Regions from separate parts of the Paraburkholderia youngii genome, predicted to be linked through region 1. Evidence: predicted binding sites of a transcription regulator. Region 1 holds the regulator's gene; the other holds the start of a gene.
What was found. The regulator LexA, encoded in region 1, represses DNA repair genes until DNA is damaged. The targets are predictions, from matches to a motif close to ACTGTATNNNNATACAGT.

Region 1 (7,146 bases):
CCGCAGCGCGCGCGGCACCGCGGTCACGCCGTCGCCGACCGCGAGTTGCAGATCACGCCACGTTTCGCGATCGAGTTCGGCTTCGAGCAGATTGCCCGCGCGACCGGCGAGCTCGACGCGCACCGAGCCGCCGAGCGTCACCACGCGCCGCACGTCGACGACGATGCCGTCGCGATGCCCGGCCGCCTGCGGATACAGCTGCAGGTCATGCGGCCGCACATAGGCGAACGCCGGACCGCTGAAACCCGCCGTGATCGCGACCGGCAGCGCGGCGCCATCGACGACGAAGCCTTGCGCATCGACGTTGCCGTGCAGACGGTTCGCCGCGCCGAGAAACTCGTAGACGAACGGCGTCTGCGGATGGTCGTACACGTCCTGCGGGCTGCCCACCTGCTCGACATGGCCGCGATTGAGCACGACGATGCGATCGGCCACTTCGAGCGCCTCTTCCTGATCGTGCGTGACGAAGATCGTCGAGATATGCAGATCGTCGTGCAGGCGGCGCAGCCAGCTGCGCAGTTCCTTGCGCACCTTCGCGTCGAGCGCGCCGAACGGCTCGTCGAGCAGCAGCACCTTCGGCTCGACGGCCAACGCGCGCGCAAGCGCGATGCGTTGCCGCTGACCACCGGACAGCTCCGACGGATAGCGTTGCGCGAGCCAATCGAGTTGCACGAGCTTCAGCAGTTCATGCACCTTCTCGCGAATCACCTTCTCCGACGGACGTTCCTTGCGCGGCTTCACACGCAGGCCGAACGCGACGTTCTCGAACACCGTCATATGACGGAACAGCGCGTAATGCTGGAACACGAAGCCCACCTCGCGCTCGCGCGCGCCGACCGCCGCGACGTCCTGACCTTGCAGCTCGACCTGGCCGCCGTCCGCGTATTCGAGGCCGGCGATCACGCGCAGCAGGGTCGTCTTGCCGCAACCCGACGGCCCGAGCAGCGCGACGAGTTCGCCCGGCGGAAAGTCGAGCGACACGTTGTCGAGCGCGACGAAATCGCCGAAGCGCTTTTGCAGGTTACGAACGGTGATACCCATTTACAGCTCTCCTTGCTTGAGCGGATGTCGCTGCGACGCAGGCGTGGCGTTGACGAAAAACGAATGAGAAGCGGACTGCGCGCTATTGGCCTGTGACGCATCGGCCGGCGCCGGTCCCGCATGCGCGGGCACCTCACGCGCCGCCGACAGTTCCGCCGACATATGACGCTCGGCCAGCAGCTTGAGCCCCAGTGTGACCAGTGCCAGCAGCGCGAGCAGCGAGGCCACGGCGAACGCGGCCGAGAAGTTGTACTCGTTGTAGAGGATTTCGACGTGCAGCGGCATCGTGTCGGTCTGCCCGCGAATATGGCCGGACACCACCGACACCGCACCGAACTCGCCCATCGCGCGCGCATTGCACAGAATCACGCCGTACAGCAGGCCCCACTTGACGTTCGGCAGCGTCACACGACGGAACGTCTGCCAGCCCGATGCGCCGAGCACGTGCGCGGCTTCTTCCTCGTCGTTGCCCTGCGCCTGCATCAGCGGAATCAGTTCGCGCGCGACGAACGGGAACGTGACGAAGATCGTCGCGAGCACGATGCCCGGCACCGCGAAGATGATCTGCACGTTGTGATCTTCGAGCCACGGGCCGAACCAGCCCTGCGCGCCGAACATCAGCACGTAGATCAGACCGGAGATCACCGGCGACACCGAAAACGGCAGATCGATCAGCGTGGTCAGCAGTGCCTTGCCGCGGAAGTCGAACTTCGCGATACACCACGACGCCGCGAGGCCGAACACGAGGTTCAGCGGCACAGCGATCGACGCGGTGAGCAACGTGAGCTTGATCGCCGACAGCGCATCCGGATCGGCGAGCGCTTCGAAATAAAAACGCAGCCCCTTATTCAGCGCCTGATAGAACACCGCGGCGAGCGGCACGACCAGAAACAGCGCGAGAAACAGCAGCGCGACGCCGATCAGCAGCCAGCGCACCACGGGCGGTTCGCTGACCGGATCGGGGCGACGCGCACCGCTCGCCGGGTTGGTCGGAAGACGGCTCATTGCACACCTCCACCGATTGCCGCGACGCTCGTGGCCACTGGCGCCGGCCCCGCATTGCCGCGGCTCGTGCGCCGCTGCAGCCACCACTGCAGCGTATTGATCAGCAGCAGCATCAGGAACGACACGACCAGCATCACGACCGCGAGCGCCGTCGCGCCCGCATAGTCGTATTGCTCGAGCTTCGTGATGATCAGGAGCGACGTGATCTCCGACTTCATCGGCACATTGCCGGCGATGAAGATCACCGAGCCGTATTCGCCGAGCGCGCGCGCGAAGGCGAGCGCGAAGCCGGTCAAGAGCGCCGGGAACACGGCCGGCAGCACGACGCGGCGAAACGTGAGCCAGCGCGACGCGCCGAGGCACGCGGCCGCCTCCTCCTGCTCGCGCTCGAACTCCTCGAGCACCGGCTGCACCGTGCGCACGACGAACGGCAGGCCGATGAACGTCAGCGCGACTAGCACACCGACCGGCGTGAACGCGATCTTGATGCCGAGCGGCGCGAGGAACTGGCCGATCCAGCCGTTACCCGCATACACGGCCGCGAGCGAAATGCCCGCGACCGAGGTGGGCAGCGCGAACGGCAGATCGACGACCGCATCGACGATGCGCTTGAACGGAAACGTGTAGCGCACCAGCACCCACGCGACGAGAAAGCCGAACACCGCGTTGATCAGCGCGCCGCCGAGCGCCGAGAAGAACGTCAGCCGATACGACGCGAGCACGCGCGGCGACGTGACCGCGCGCACGAACTGGTCCCAGTCGAGCGTCGCGGTTTTCAGAAAGGTCGCCGCCAATGGAATCAGCACCACGAGGCTCAAATAAGCCACCGTGATGCCGAGTGTCAGGCCAAAGCCGGGCAATGCGCTCGGCTTGCGGAAGGTCAACGTGGTCATGCTGGATACTCGTTCATGGTTGATGCTCGCGCGGTTGTTCGTGTTGCGGTGTTGCGGTGTTGCGGTACTACCGCCCTGCTGGCCAGCGGGTCCCGGTTAGCCGAAAGCGCGCCCATTGGGCGCGCCCTTGTTGCCTGTGCCCGTGCTTCAGGCGATGCTTGTTACTGCGGCTGATAAATCGAATCGAATACGCCGCCGTCCGCGAAATGGGTCTTCTGCGCGTTGGTCCAGCCGCCGAACGAATCGTCGATCGTGTACAGCTTCAGCTTCGGAAACTTCGCGGTCAGGTCGGCCGGCACCTTGTTCGAACGCGGACGATAGAAATTGCGCGCGGCGATCTCCTGCCCTTCCTCGCTATACAGAAAGTTCAGATACGCGTCGGCCAGCTTGCGCGTGCCGTGTTTGTCGACGACCTTGTCGACCACCGCGACCGGCGGCTCGGCCAGGATGCTCACCGTCGGCACCACGATCTCGAACTTGTCCGGACCGAACTCCTTCACCGACAGAAACGCCTCGTTTTCCCACGCGATCAGCACATCGCCGATACCGCGCTGCACGAAGCTGGTGGTCGCGCCGCGCGCGCCCGAATCGAGCACGCCGGCGTTCTTGTACAGCTTGCCGACGAACTCCTTGGCCTTCTGGTCGTTGCCGCCCGGCTGATGCTCGGCGTACGCCCACGCGGCCAGGTAGTTCCAGCGCGCGCCGCCGGAGGTCTTCGGATTCGGCGTCACGATCGACACGCCCGGCTTCACCAGATCGTCCCAATCCTTGATGTGCTTCGGGTTGCCCTTGCGCACCAGAAACACGATCGTCGACGTGTACGGCGAGGCGTTGTCCGGCAGACGCTTCTGCCAGTTCTTGTCGACGAGCCCCTTGTTCGCGATGGCGTCGATGTCATATGCGAGCGCGAGCGTCACGACGTCGGCCTGCAGACCGTCGAGCACCGAGCGAGCCTGCGCGCCCGAGCCGCCGTGCGACTGCTTGAAGGTGACGGCTTCGCCGGTCTTGGCCTTCCATTCTTTGCCGAATGCCTGATTGATGTCCTGATACAGCTCGCGCGTCGGATCGTAGGACACGTTCAGCAGCGTGGTGTCGGCGTGCGCGACGCCGCTTGCGCCCAACATGCCGAGCGTACCCACCGCGCCGACGGCAAGCGCCGTGATCAGTTTTCTGGTTCGAGCCGCGAGCCCCGTATGCCGATGGTTCATTTCAGTTTCTCTCCGCGTGATGGTCCGCTGATAAGCGTCTGGTGTTGTTTTGCGTCGCGGTCACGTGCACATGAGCGCTAACCGGAAGCCAGTCTATCGAAGGGCTTTCATCATTAAAAATAATGTTTCTTCATTTTTTAATGCCCAAAAGTGGTAACGGCAGACGCACCGGCTGTTCAGACGCCGAAATCGTCGCCATGTCGCCGATAAACGACGCCCCAGCGCGCCCCTTGCGTCGAACTTAAAGTAAAGCTTGAAATGCGCCGAATACTGTATAAAAATACAGTCACCTGTTCATACATACAGTGGCCATGACCAAACTCACCGCACGACAGCAGCAGGTTTTCGATCTGATCCGCCGCGCGATCGAACGCACCGGCTTTCCGCCCACTCGCGCGGAAATTGCCGCCGAACTCGGTTTCAGCTCGGCCAATTCCGCGGAAGAGCATCTGCGCGCGCTGGCGCGCAAGGGCGTGATCGAACTCGCGGCCGGCGCGTCGCGCGGCATCCGCCTGCTGTCCGGGCAGGAGGATGCGCCGCACCAGTTCACGCTGCCGCATGCGGGCCTGATGCAGTTGTCATTGCCGCTGATCGGCCGGGTCGCGGCGGGTAGCCCGATCCTCGCGCAGGAACATATCTCGCAGCACTACGCGTGCGACCCGGCGCTGTTCTCGAGCAAGCCCGATTACCTGCTGAAGGTGCGCGGCCTGTCGATGCGCGACGCCGGCATTCTCGACGGCGACCTGCTCGCGGTGCAAAAGCGCAGCGAAGCGAAAGACGGCCAGATCATCATTGCGCGGCTTGGCGACGACGTGACGGTCAAGCGTCTGAAGCGCCGGCCGAACGGCATCGAACTGATCGCCGAAAACCCCGACTACGACAACATCTTCGTGGAAACCGGCAGCGCGGATTTCGCGCTCGAAGGAATCGCGGTCGGGCTGATTCGCCCCAGCGAGTTCTGATCTTTGTTGCCGGAACGCTCGCGCCGGTTTGTCCGAACCAAGCCGCATTAACGCCCGCATTACGCCGCGCATTCAAGCCGCATCGTCTGGAGAGACTCATGGAACGCCTTGCCCGCCTGCTGCCTTTTCGCCAGTTCGGCCGTCTGCGCCATCTGCGCAAGCTCACGCCTTGCGCGCCGATCGACGCGCCCGCGGCGCGCACGCCGCCGCTGTTCGACGTGCCTGCCGAAGCTTCCGGTCTGCCGTCGTCGTTGCCGGCGTTTGCGCGCGTATCGCTGAATTCGGCGCTGAATATCGCGGAGCCCGCGCGCCGCGCTCCGGTGCGGGTCTATCATGGACCGTCGCGACTGATCATGGTCGGCACCGTCGACGCCGTATGCCGTATGATCGATCGTTGCATAGCCGACGAAGCCAACGTGCACGGCGCGGTGTTCGAAGCCTGAGCGAATTCTGAGCACGCATGCAATAAGCACTTCGGATGTTCAGAGATTCGCGTGGAATGGGATCGTTTCGACCTCGCCGTGGTCGACGTTAGATCATCACTGACGTGGAGTCCCATTCGATGACAATTCCGAAACGCACACAGGGCAGCGCCACCCGGCCGCTGCTGATCACGCTGATCGTGGTGATCGTGATTGCCGCGCTAGGCTTTATTTACGCGTCACCGTATCTCGCGGTGAACAATCTCAAACGCGCGGCAGACGCGCGTGACGTGCAAACCGTCAATCAGTACGTCGACTTCCCCGCGCTGCGCGATAGCCTGAAGCAGCAGGTGGGCGCCATGCTGACGCACCGGCTCGAAGCGGATGCCGGGAACAAGATGGCCACGATCGGCGCGGTGATCGGCGTGACACTGATCGGCCCGCTCGTCGATGCCTATGCGACACCCGACGGCGTCGCGGCACTGCTGAACGGCATGCCGCCGCGCGGCACACCGGGCGAGCAACCGTCAGCACCGCCAGCCGCGGGCGGAGAAGCGCCGGCCGCATCGGCCGCGGGCGACACCACCACGCACGCAAGCGCGCCGCCGCCCGGGCGCCAAAGCACGGCCGGCTATCGGAGTCTCAACGAGTTTGTGGTCACGTACCGGCGCGGCGAAGGCAACGCGAACTATTCGGCTATCTTCCGTCGCGAAGGGCTGGTCACGTGGAAGCTCGCGGCGATCAATCTGAACGAGTGAGGTTCAAGCCGTGAACTGAAGAGATGCGCGGGCTGGCCATTGGAGCCAGCCGCGTGTCAGGTTTGTTCGTATTACGCCGCGGCCGCCTGCTGCTGCTCCTGCGCGGACGAGCACGCCACCAGAATGCTGCACGACACGCGGTCGAGCAGCGGCGTGTTGCCCGCCCCCATCCACCACCTCGACAAACCGGTCCGGCAGCGATGTCCCACCACCACGAGGTCGACGTGCAACTCGTTGGCAAGATTGGCGATCTCGTCGATCGGATGACCGAATGCGAAATGCCCCTGCGCGTTCACGCCTCGCTCGGTCAGCCAGTTCACGCCCTCCTGCAGAATTTCGCGGGCCGTTTTTTCGAAGCTTCCGCAGGCCACATCGGTCAATAAGCCCGCGCTTTGCGCGATGCTGGAACGCATGTCTACTACCGACAGCAGATGCGTTTCCGCCTTCAGGTCCAACGCCAGATCGGCGCCGCAACGCAGGGCTTTGCGGCCTTCGCGCGAGCCGTCGTAGCACAACAGGATTTTCTGGTAGCTCGCCATCTGTCTTCTCCCATTCGCGCGGAAAGCGCGGTCTGAATCAATCATGGTGCGCCGCAATTCGGCTTGCAAGGGATGGAAAACGCTAAGTGCATAGTCGGTGCGTGCTGAAGCCGTCTGCACAAGCGTTGGGCCACCTGGAGCAGTGTTCGCACACGTTTGCGGCACCGCAAAAGTTCGTATGCGAACGCATCGCATCCCCATGCATTACGCGTTCCCGGACACCCGCTCGCGTCAGTGGCCGATACCCTAGAATAAGCGGCCTGTGCGCAATGCGTGCGTCGCAGGTATGTTGTGTGTCTTGCGCGTACGTTATGTCTT
Region 2 (7,146 bases), 4.2 Mb from region 1:
TGACCGACGTCGCCGCCGCAAGTGGCTTCACCGATCAGAGCCATTTCACGCGGCATTTCCGGCGCATGTTCGGCGTGCCGCCGGGCCAATGGCAAGGAACGCAGCGCGGCCCGTAACGCGCGATGCGGCACCGCCGTCGCGTGCGCCGCACGCAGTGAGCATCGCGCCGCAATTCGCCTGTCTGCGCCAGCCCTTCATCAGCCATCCCCCGCTACGCCGTAGCCCCCGCCAGCAACCCGCCGCAAGAACGTACAAGTCCGAATGCCCGTCAGTCGCTATGCTTCCGAAAATCAAGGAGGCTCAGATTGACCGATTCCACCCAAGGCCAGCCCACCCGCGGCAGTCATCTCAAAGAATGCGCCGCCGGCGCGCGCGACATCATCCCGATGATGGTCGGTGCCGCGCCGTTCGGCGTCATTTTCGGCACGCTCGTGACGTCCGGCCCGCTGCATCTGTGGCACGGCCAGTTGATGTCGCTCGTCGTCTTCGCGGGTTCCGCACAGTTCATCGCGCTCGGGCTGATCGCCGGACATGCGAGCTTCGCCGTAATCTGGGCGACCACGCTCGTCGTCAATCTGCGTCACGTGCTGTATAGCGCCACGCTCGCGCCGCACGTCGCGCATCTGCCGAAGCGCTGGCGCTGGGCGCTCGGCGCGCTGCTCACCGACGAAGTCTTCGCGGTCGCGTGGGAGCACTACCGGCATCGCGAGCCGGGTACCGTCGGTCCGTACTACTTCTTCGGCGCCGGCGTCGCGATGTATCTGAACTGGCAGCTGTGGACCGTCGCCGGCCTGCTGTTCGGCGCGGCCTTCCCGGGCCTGCAGTCGCTCGGCCTCGACTTCGCGATGGTCGCGACGTTCATCGCGATCGTCGTGCCGCAACTGGTCGCGCTGCGCTATATCGCGGCGGCCGTCACCGCCGGCACGCTGGCGTTTTTCTGGCAAGCGTGGCCGTATAAGCTCGGCCTGCTCGGCGCGGTGTTCGCGGGAGTCGCGGTCGGCGTGCTGCTGTCGAAGTCGCGTCTGAACCTGCGTGGCGCGCGCCGTCCGGTGGAGGCCACGCGATGAACTACGTCGTTCTGATCGTCGGCATGGCCGCGATTACGTGGTTGATCCGCGCGGCCGTATTCGTGCTCGGCGAGCGCCTCGTGTTCCCGCCGCTGATGCGCACGGCGCTCAGCTTCGTGCCGGTCACCGTGCTGACCGCGATCATCGTCCCGATGGCCGTGTCGCCGCACGGCAACAACGCCGAGTTGACCTGGCGCAATCCGCAGTTGGTCGGCGCGCTCGCCGCGATCGTCGTGAGTGCCGTGACGCGCAGGCCGCTGCTGACGATCGCAGTCGGTCTCGTGGTGTTCTTCGTGTGGCAGTGCGTGGTGCTGAAGTAAGCGCGCCCTTTCTCCACGCTCATCGACTCGTCAGCGGTCCGTCGACGCATCGCGGACCGCGCCCCTCTCTCCCGGGCGGCAGCGAGGCGCGCAAGCGCCCGAAGCACCCCTTCAAAGCCCGCAACCGTCGCCGGGCTGCCCTCAAGTTTCCCGCCACCCCGCCGATATGCAGTCGAGGTCCGCTCATCGGGAGTCGTCCCGTTGGTTACGCGGCAACAGCTTGAAATCGAGCGCGTCGGCAGCCGGCGTCGCGTCGCCTCGGTCCGGGAGTGACCGGGCGATCGTGCGACGGCGCGCCGCGCGCGGCCGCATTAAACGGGATAACACATGGGTCAAATCACCCTGAAACTGAAGGACGAGACCGTCGCTTCGCTGCGCAAAGACTTCGAGGCCTTTTTGCGGGTCTCGCTGAAGCTCGATCCGCAGTTCGCGACGCCGTCGTTCGAAGATTTCTTGCGCGCGAAGCTGCTCGACAACATGGTGCCGCTCACCGAGCACGCGGTGCAGCGGATGCTACAAGGCGGCCAGTACGCGTGGGCCAAACGCACGCTCGACAAGGAGTTTCCCGACGTCGTGTCGATCCTGATGCGCCAGGCGAGCGAGTTCGGCTTCGGTTTCGCGGCGCGCTCGGAATGGACGCCCGAGGAGCTCACCAAGCAATGCCGCGACTGGGCTGCCGCGATCGTCAAGGAAGCGGAAGGCGACGCGACGCTGGTCGATCCGCTCGCCTCGCAGATCAAGAGCACGGTGCAGGACATCCAGGCGCTCGAGGAAGTGATGCAGACGCCGGCATGGCGGCTGGTCGAATCGCTGCGCCAGCGCGTCTACGAGGCGAAGATCGCGTGCGAGACGAGCGTCGGCAGCACCGCGCGCGAGAAGCTCGGCGAACTGCGTGGGCTGTTGCGGCTCGGCATTTCGCACGGCACGTTCCAGAAGCAGGAAGCGCAGCAGATCATGGAGTATCTGCGGCTTTTGAAGCCGGAGATTTTCGTCGAGGAGCCGTACGACGTGTTCTCGCGGCTCGCGGCATGGCTGCGCAATTTCTTCGTGCCGCCGCCTCCGGTCGCGCAGCAACAGCAGCGGCAGCCGCGTTGAGCTTCGACTGACCCGAGCGGCGCCAGCCGCTCAGTCCCACATCTTCCTGAGCTTCGCCGCGATCTCGATCCTGGCCTGCGCGGCCGCGGCGAGCCCGGCCGCGCTCGGCGCGCTAGCCGCCGGCACGCGCGGCCATGCGTACGCGTCGAACAGCGGCAGCATCGGCGTGGCGATGAAGCGCGTGCGAGACGCCCACACATGGCGGTCGCCCAGATGGGTCTGGTTGTGCACGTAAAAGCGCTGCGGCACGACGATATGCAGGTCTTCCTTCGCGCGCGTCATCGCCACGTAGAGCAGGCGCCGCTCCTCGTCGATTTCCTCGTCGCTGCCGGTGCCCAGATCGGACGGAATGCAGCCGTCGACGCCATTCAGCACGAACACGTTGCGCCACTCCTGGCCCTTCGCCGAATGGATCGTCGACAGGATCAGGTAATCCTCGTCGATCAGCGGCACGCCGGATTCGTCGCTGGTGGCGTCGGGCGGATCGAGCGTCAACTCGGTCAGGAAGCGCTCTCGCGACGGATAGGTACCCGCAATGCTTTCCATCTGCAGCAGGTCCGCGTGACGGATCGCGGCGTCCTCGTGATTGCGCTCCAGATGCGGTTCGTACCAGCGCCGCACCATCTCGAACTCGGCGGGCCACGGCGTTTGCCGGCCATACACGCTCGACATCAGCTTGACGAACGGATGCCAGTCTGCCTGCGCCCTTGCGGGCGCCGCAAACGCGGCGAGCACACCGCCCGCGGTCGCGACCGGATCGCCGCCGTCCGCGCGCGCGACGATGTCGTCGAGCACCTTCGCCGCGGTGGCCGGACCGACGCCCGGCAGCAGTTGCACGACGCGAAAGCCGGCGACACGGTCGCGCGGATTCTCGGCCCAGCGCAGCACCGCGAGCACGTCCTTGACATGCACCGAGTCGAGAAATTTGAGCCCGCCGAATTTGACGAACGGGATGTTGCGGCGCGTGAGCTCGATCTCGAGCGCGGCGCTGTGATGCGCGGCGCGGAACAGCACCGCCTGCGACTTCAGCTTGACGCCCTGCTCGCGCGCTTCGAGCACCTGCTCGACGACGTAGCGAGCTTGCGCGGCGTCGTCGGCGACTGTGACGAGGCGCGGGCGCTGCGCCGACGCCTTGTCGGTCCACAGATTCTTCGTGTAGCGCTCGCTCGCGAGTTCGATCACCGCGTTCGACGCGGCGAGAATCGGCTCGGTGGAGCGATAGTTGCGCTCGAGCGTGACCTGCTTCGCGGGCGGCTCGAACTGCGTGGGGAAATCGAGGATATTGCGCACGGTCGCGCCGCGAAACGAATAGATCGACTGCGCGTCGTCGCCGACCACGGTCAGGCCGCGGCCGTCCGGCTTCAGCGCGAGCAGGATCGACGCCTGCAGGCGGTTGGTGTCCTGGTATTCGTCGACCAGCACATGGTCGAAGCGCGCCGACAGATCGGCCGCGATGCTGGGCTCGGCGGCCATGTGCGACCAGTAGAGCAGCAGATCGTCGTAGTCGAGCACGCTCTGCTTCTGCTTGGCGTCGACGTACGCGGCGAACATTCTGCGCAGATCGTCCTCCCACTCGCGACACCACGGAAACGCGCTGTCCAATACCTGCCCGAGCGATGCACCGGTGTTGACGACGCGCGAGTAGATCGCGAAGCAGGTGCCCTTCGCCGGAAAGCGCCGCTCCTTCGCGGACAGTCCGAGCTCGTGACGCACGAGGTTCATCAGGTCGGCGGAGTCTTCGCGGTCGTTGATCGTGAACGCGGGCGCGAGGCCGATCAGATCCGCGTATTCGCGCAACAGCCGCGCGCCGACGCTGTGAAACGTGCCCGCCCACGTCAGCCCTTGCGCGAGCGCGGCGCGTGCACCGACGGTGGTGGCCGCGGCGCCGGTGATGCGTGTCACGCGGCGGGTCATTTCGAGCGCCGCGCGCCGCGAGAAGGTCAACAGCAGGATGCGCTGCGGATCGGCGCCCTTCACCACCAGATTAGCGACGCGATGCGCGAGCGTGTTGGTCTTGCCGGAGCCCGCGCCCGCGATCACGAGCAGCGCGCCGGGCAGCGCGTCAGGCGTGTCGGTCCCGTATTCGACGGCTTCGCGTTGAGCGTCGTTGAGCTTGGCGAGCCAGGCGGCGGTATCGAACGACGGAGCGGATTCGGCGACGGTGGACACTGAGCGGTTTTTGCGGATTGGATGGATTTTCAGGATGCGACGCATACTGTATATCCATACAACCCAATGCGACAAGCGCCCCTTTTTTGGGCGCCTGCCTGGCGGTCTACACTGCGCGCTACTACTGCTTCTTCGCGTCCTTCACGTTGGCCTCAGCGGCGGCCTTGTCGGCATCGGCCTGCGCGTCGGTTTTGGTCTTGTTCGCTTTCGCCTGAGCGACCGCGGCTTTCTTGTCGGCCTTCGCCTGCTCTTTCGCGGCCTTCTTGTCCGCGTGGGTGGCGGGCGCCGAAGCCGGGTCCGCGGTCTGCGCGAGCACGGCCGATGACAGGCAAGCCGCGATCAGCGCGGCGTAAATGCGGTTTCGGCTGGAACGGTCGATGTTCATCTGGATTCTCCCTTAGGCACAGCTTGCAAAGTGACAGACGCCCGCGGCGCGCGAGCCTCGCCGACCCACGCGCCGCGGCATCCAGCAGGGCTTAATGCTTGACGTCCGCGCCGTCGGTCTGCGCGGCAGCCTGCCCTTCCATCTCCATCTTCATTTCGTTGTTGGCGCTCTGTTTGTCCGCCTTCTGGTTCAGCTTCGCGCCGCGCACCTGCTCCTTGTACTGGTCCTTCGCGGCCTTCTGCTCAGCCTTCAGTTCCGCTTTCGAGGACTTCTTCGCCGCGCGATACTCGGCGTTCGCCTTCGCGTCGGCGTCGCGCTTCTGTACGAACGGGTCGGTCGAGCCCGAAGCCGTCAGACGGCCCGGCGGCGGCGCGGCGACGCCTTGCGCGGCGGGCGCGCCCGGGACTTGCTGCATGCCTTGCGCCGACGGCGGGGCCTGCATGCCTTGGGCGCCAGCCGCGGACGGCGGCGCCATCTCGGCGGCCCCTTGGCTCTGGATCTGCGCCTGACCGCCGATGCCTGTTGCCGGCTGCGCGGTCTGCGCGACGGCGGACGTCGCGGCAAAAACGGTGAGGGCGGTACCGATCAGGAGCGTACGAATCTGGGTCATGGCTATCCTCTCTAGACTTAGTTGTGACACGGGCGGACTCTCTGGCGTCGTGATGACGGAATGGCCCACGCGCCCCGCCCGGTCTATGCGTCGCTGGATGGGTGGCCGGGGAGCGATCCCGGAATACCAGCGGGCTTTGCTGCTGAGGTGGACTTTAGGAGTGAAATCCGTCTGGTGCGACCAGCGTTACGGAACGTTTCACTTTCCGACAACTGAATAACATCTACTTTCATTTGCTTGCGCAATGGCTCGCTGGATGCATTCGAAAAGGCGAGACGGCCTCGAGCCGACGCGCCGCCGTGCACTTGCTTTATGATGCGAACCCCCAACGCGACCCGTGCCCAAGGTGCAAACGCCATGCCCAATCTCAATTTCACGCTGACCGGCGAGTACGTCGAACTCCACAATCTGCTGAAGATCACGGGCCTCGCGGATAGCGGCGGTTCCGCGAAGATGATGGTCGCGGACGGCGCCGTGATGGTCGATGGCCGGGTCGAGACCCGCAAGACCTGCAAGATCCGCGCGGGCCAGGTCGTGTTGCTCGGCGACACGCGGATCGCGGTCCACGAAGGCTGACGCCACTCCGGAAATTCGCAGGACGCCGCGCACCGGAACTGTGCGTTGTCCATCGACATCGCCCGGGCGAGGCAATAAGCTGTCGGTTTCGACAGGTAAACGACGGACCGCGCCACGGGCGAGGAGTCGGCTGACCGGCTCGCCGCCGCGCCGCGGAATTTCTCCGCCCGCTGCCCCGCCGCTCCATCGCCCGTCGGAGCGCGGCGCGATGCAATGCGGCGCCGCTTGCGCCCGCCTCTCCCTGTCGCCACTGCGGTCGCCGCCGCAGTGGCCAACTTTCGCCGCCAGGCATTCGATGACTCAACCCAGCTTCGCCCACGCGGCCAGCCGGCCGCCGACCCTATCCCGCCACGCGGCCGACACCGCGCGGCTCGCCGCGCCGCTCGCGATCGCGCAACTGTCGCAGATGGCGATGAGCGTGACCGACACGATCCTGCTCGGCTCGCTCGGCCCCGACGCGCTCGCCGCCGGCGGCCTCGGCGCGAACCTCTTTTTCGCGGTCGTCACGCTGCTGCAGGGCGTGCTGACCTCGGTCAGCGTCAGCGTCGCGCACGCGCGCGGCGCGCAGAACGACGGCCGCGTGCCGCATATCTACTGGACCGGTTTCTTGCTGTCGGTGCTGCTGGCGGTGCCGGCGTTCATTCTGTTGTCGTTCGCGTCGCACATCCTGCTCGCGTTCGGCGAGCCGAGCCTGCTCGCGCACAACGTCGGCCACTACGCCGCGGTGCTGCGCTGGGGTGCACCCGCGAGCCTGATCGGCGTCGGCCTGATGCGCTCGTTCCTGCCGGCGATCGGCGCGGCGCGGCGGCTGCTGTGGGTGTCGATCGTGAGCGTCGGCGTGAACGGCTTTCTGAACTACGGGCTGATTCACGGCGCGTATGGGCTGCCGCGGCTCGGCTTTCTCGGCTCGGCGGCCGCGACCAC

Region 2: the regulator LexA is predicted to act here: its motif matches at 4,697-4,714, upstream of G5S42_RS02760 (ATP-dependent helicase).

Annotation. Positions count from the first base shown of each region.
Region 1 covers NZ_JAALDK010000001.1:4,769,405-4,776,550, forward strand. The annotation lists gene G5S42_RS21840 (sulfate/molybdate ABC transporter ATP-binding protein) at 1-1,041, opposite strand, end outside; gene cysW (sulfate ABC transporter permease subunit CysW) at 1,042-2,046, opposite strand; gene cysT (sulfate ABC transporter permease subunit CysT) at 2,043-2,939, opposite strand; gene G5S42_RS21855 (sulfate ABC transporter substrate-binding protein) at 3,101-4,147, opposite strand; gene lexA (transcriptional repressor LexA) at 4,459-5,109, shown strand; gene G5S42_RS21865 (hypothetical protein) at 5,208-5,552, shown strand; gene G5S42_RS21870 (DUF2939 domain-containing protein) at 5,672-6,289, shown strand; gene G5S42_RS21875 (universal stress protein) at 6,361-6,828, opposite strand.
Region 2 covers NZ_JAALDK010000001.1:580,989-588,134, reverse strand. The annotation lists gene G5S42_RS02780 (helix-turn-helix transcriptional regulator) at 1-116, shown strand, start outside; gene G5S42_RS02775 (AzlC family ABC transporter permease) at 306-1,067, shown strand; gene G5S42_RS02770 (branched-chain amino acid transport AzlD family protein) at 1,064-1,387, shown strand; gene G5S42_RS02765 (DUF4088 family protein) at 1,715-2,482, shown strand; gene G5S42_RS02760 (ATP-dependent helicase) at 2,513-4,651, opposite strand; gene G5S42_RS02755 (hypothetical protein) at 4,773-5,036, opposite strand; gene G5S42_RS02750 (hypothetical protein) at 5,128-5,646, opposite strand; gene G5S42_RS02745 (RNA-binding S4 domain-containing protein) at 6,004-6,222, shown strand; gene G5S42_RS02740 (MATE family efflux transporter) at 6,518-7,146, shown strand, end outside.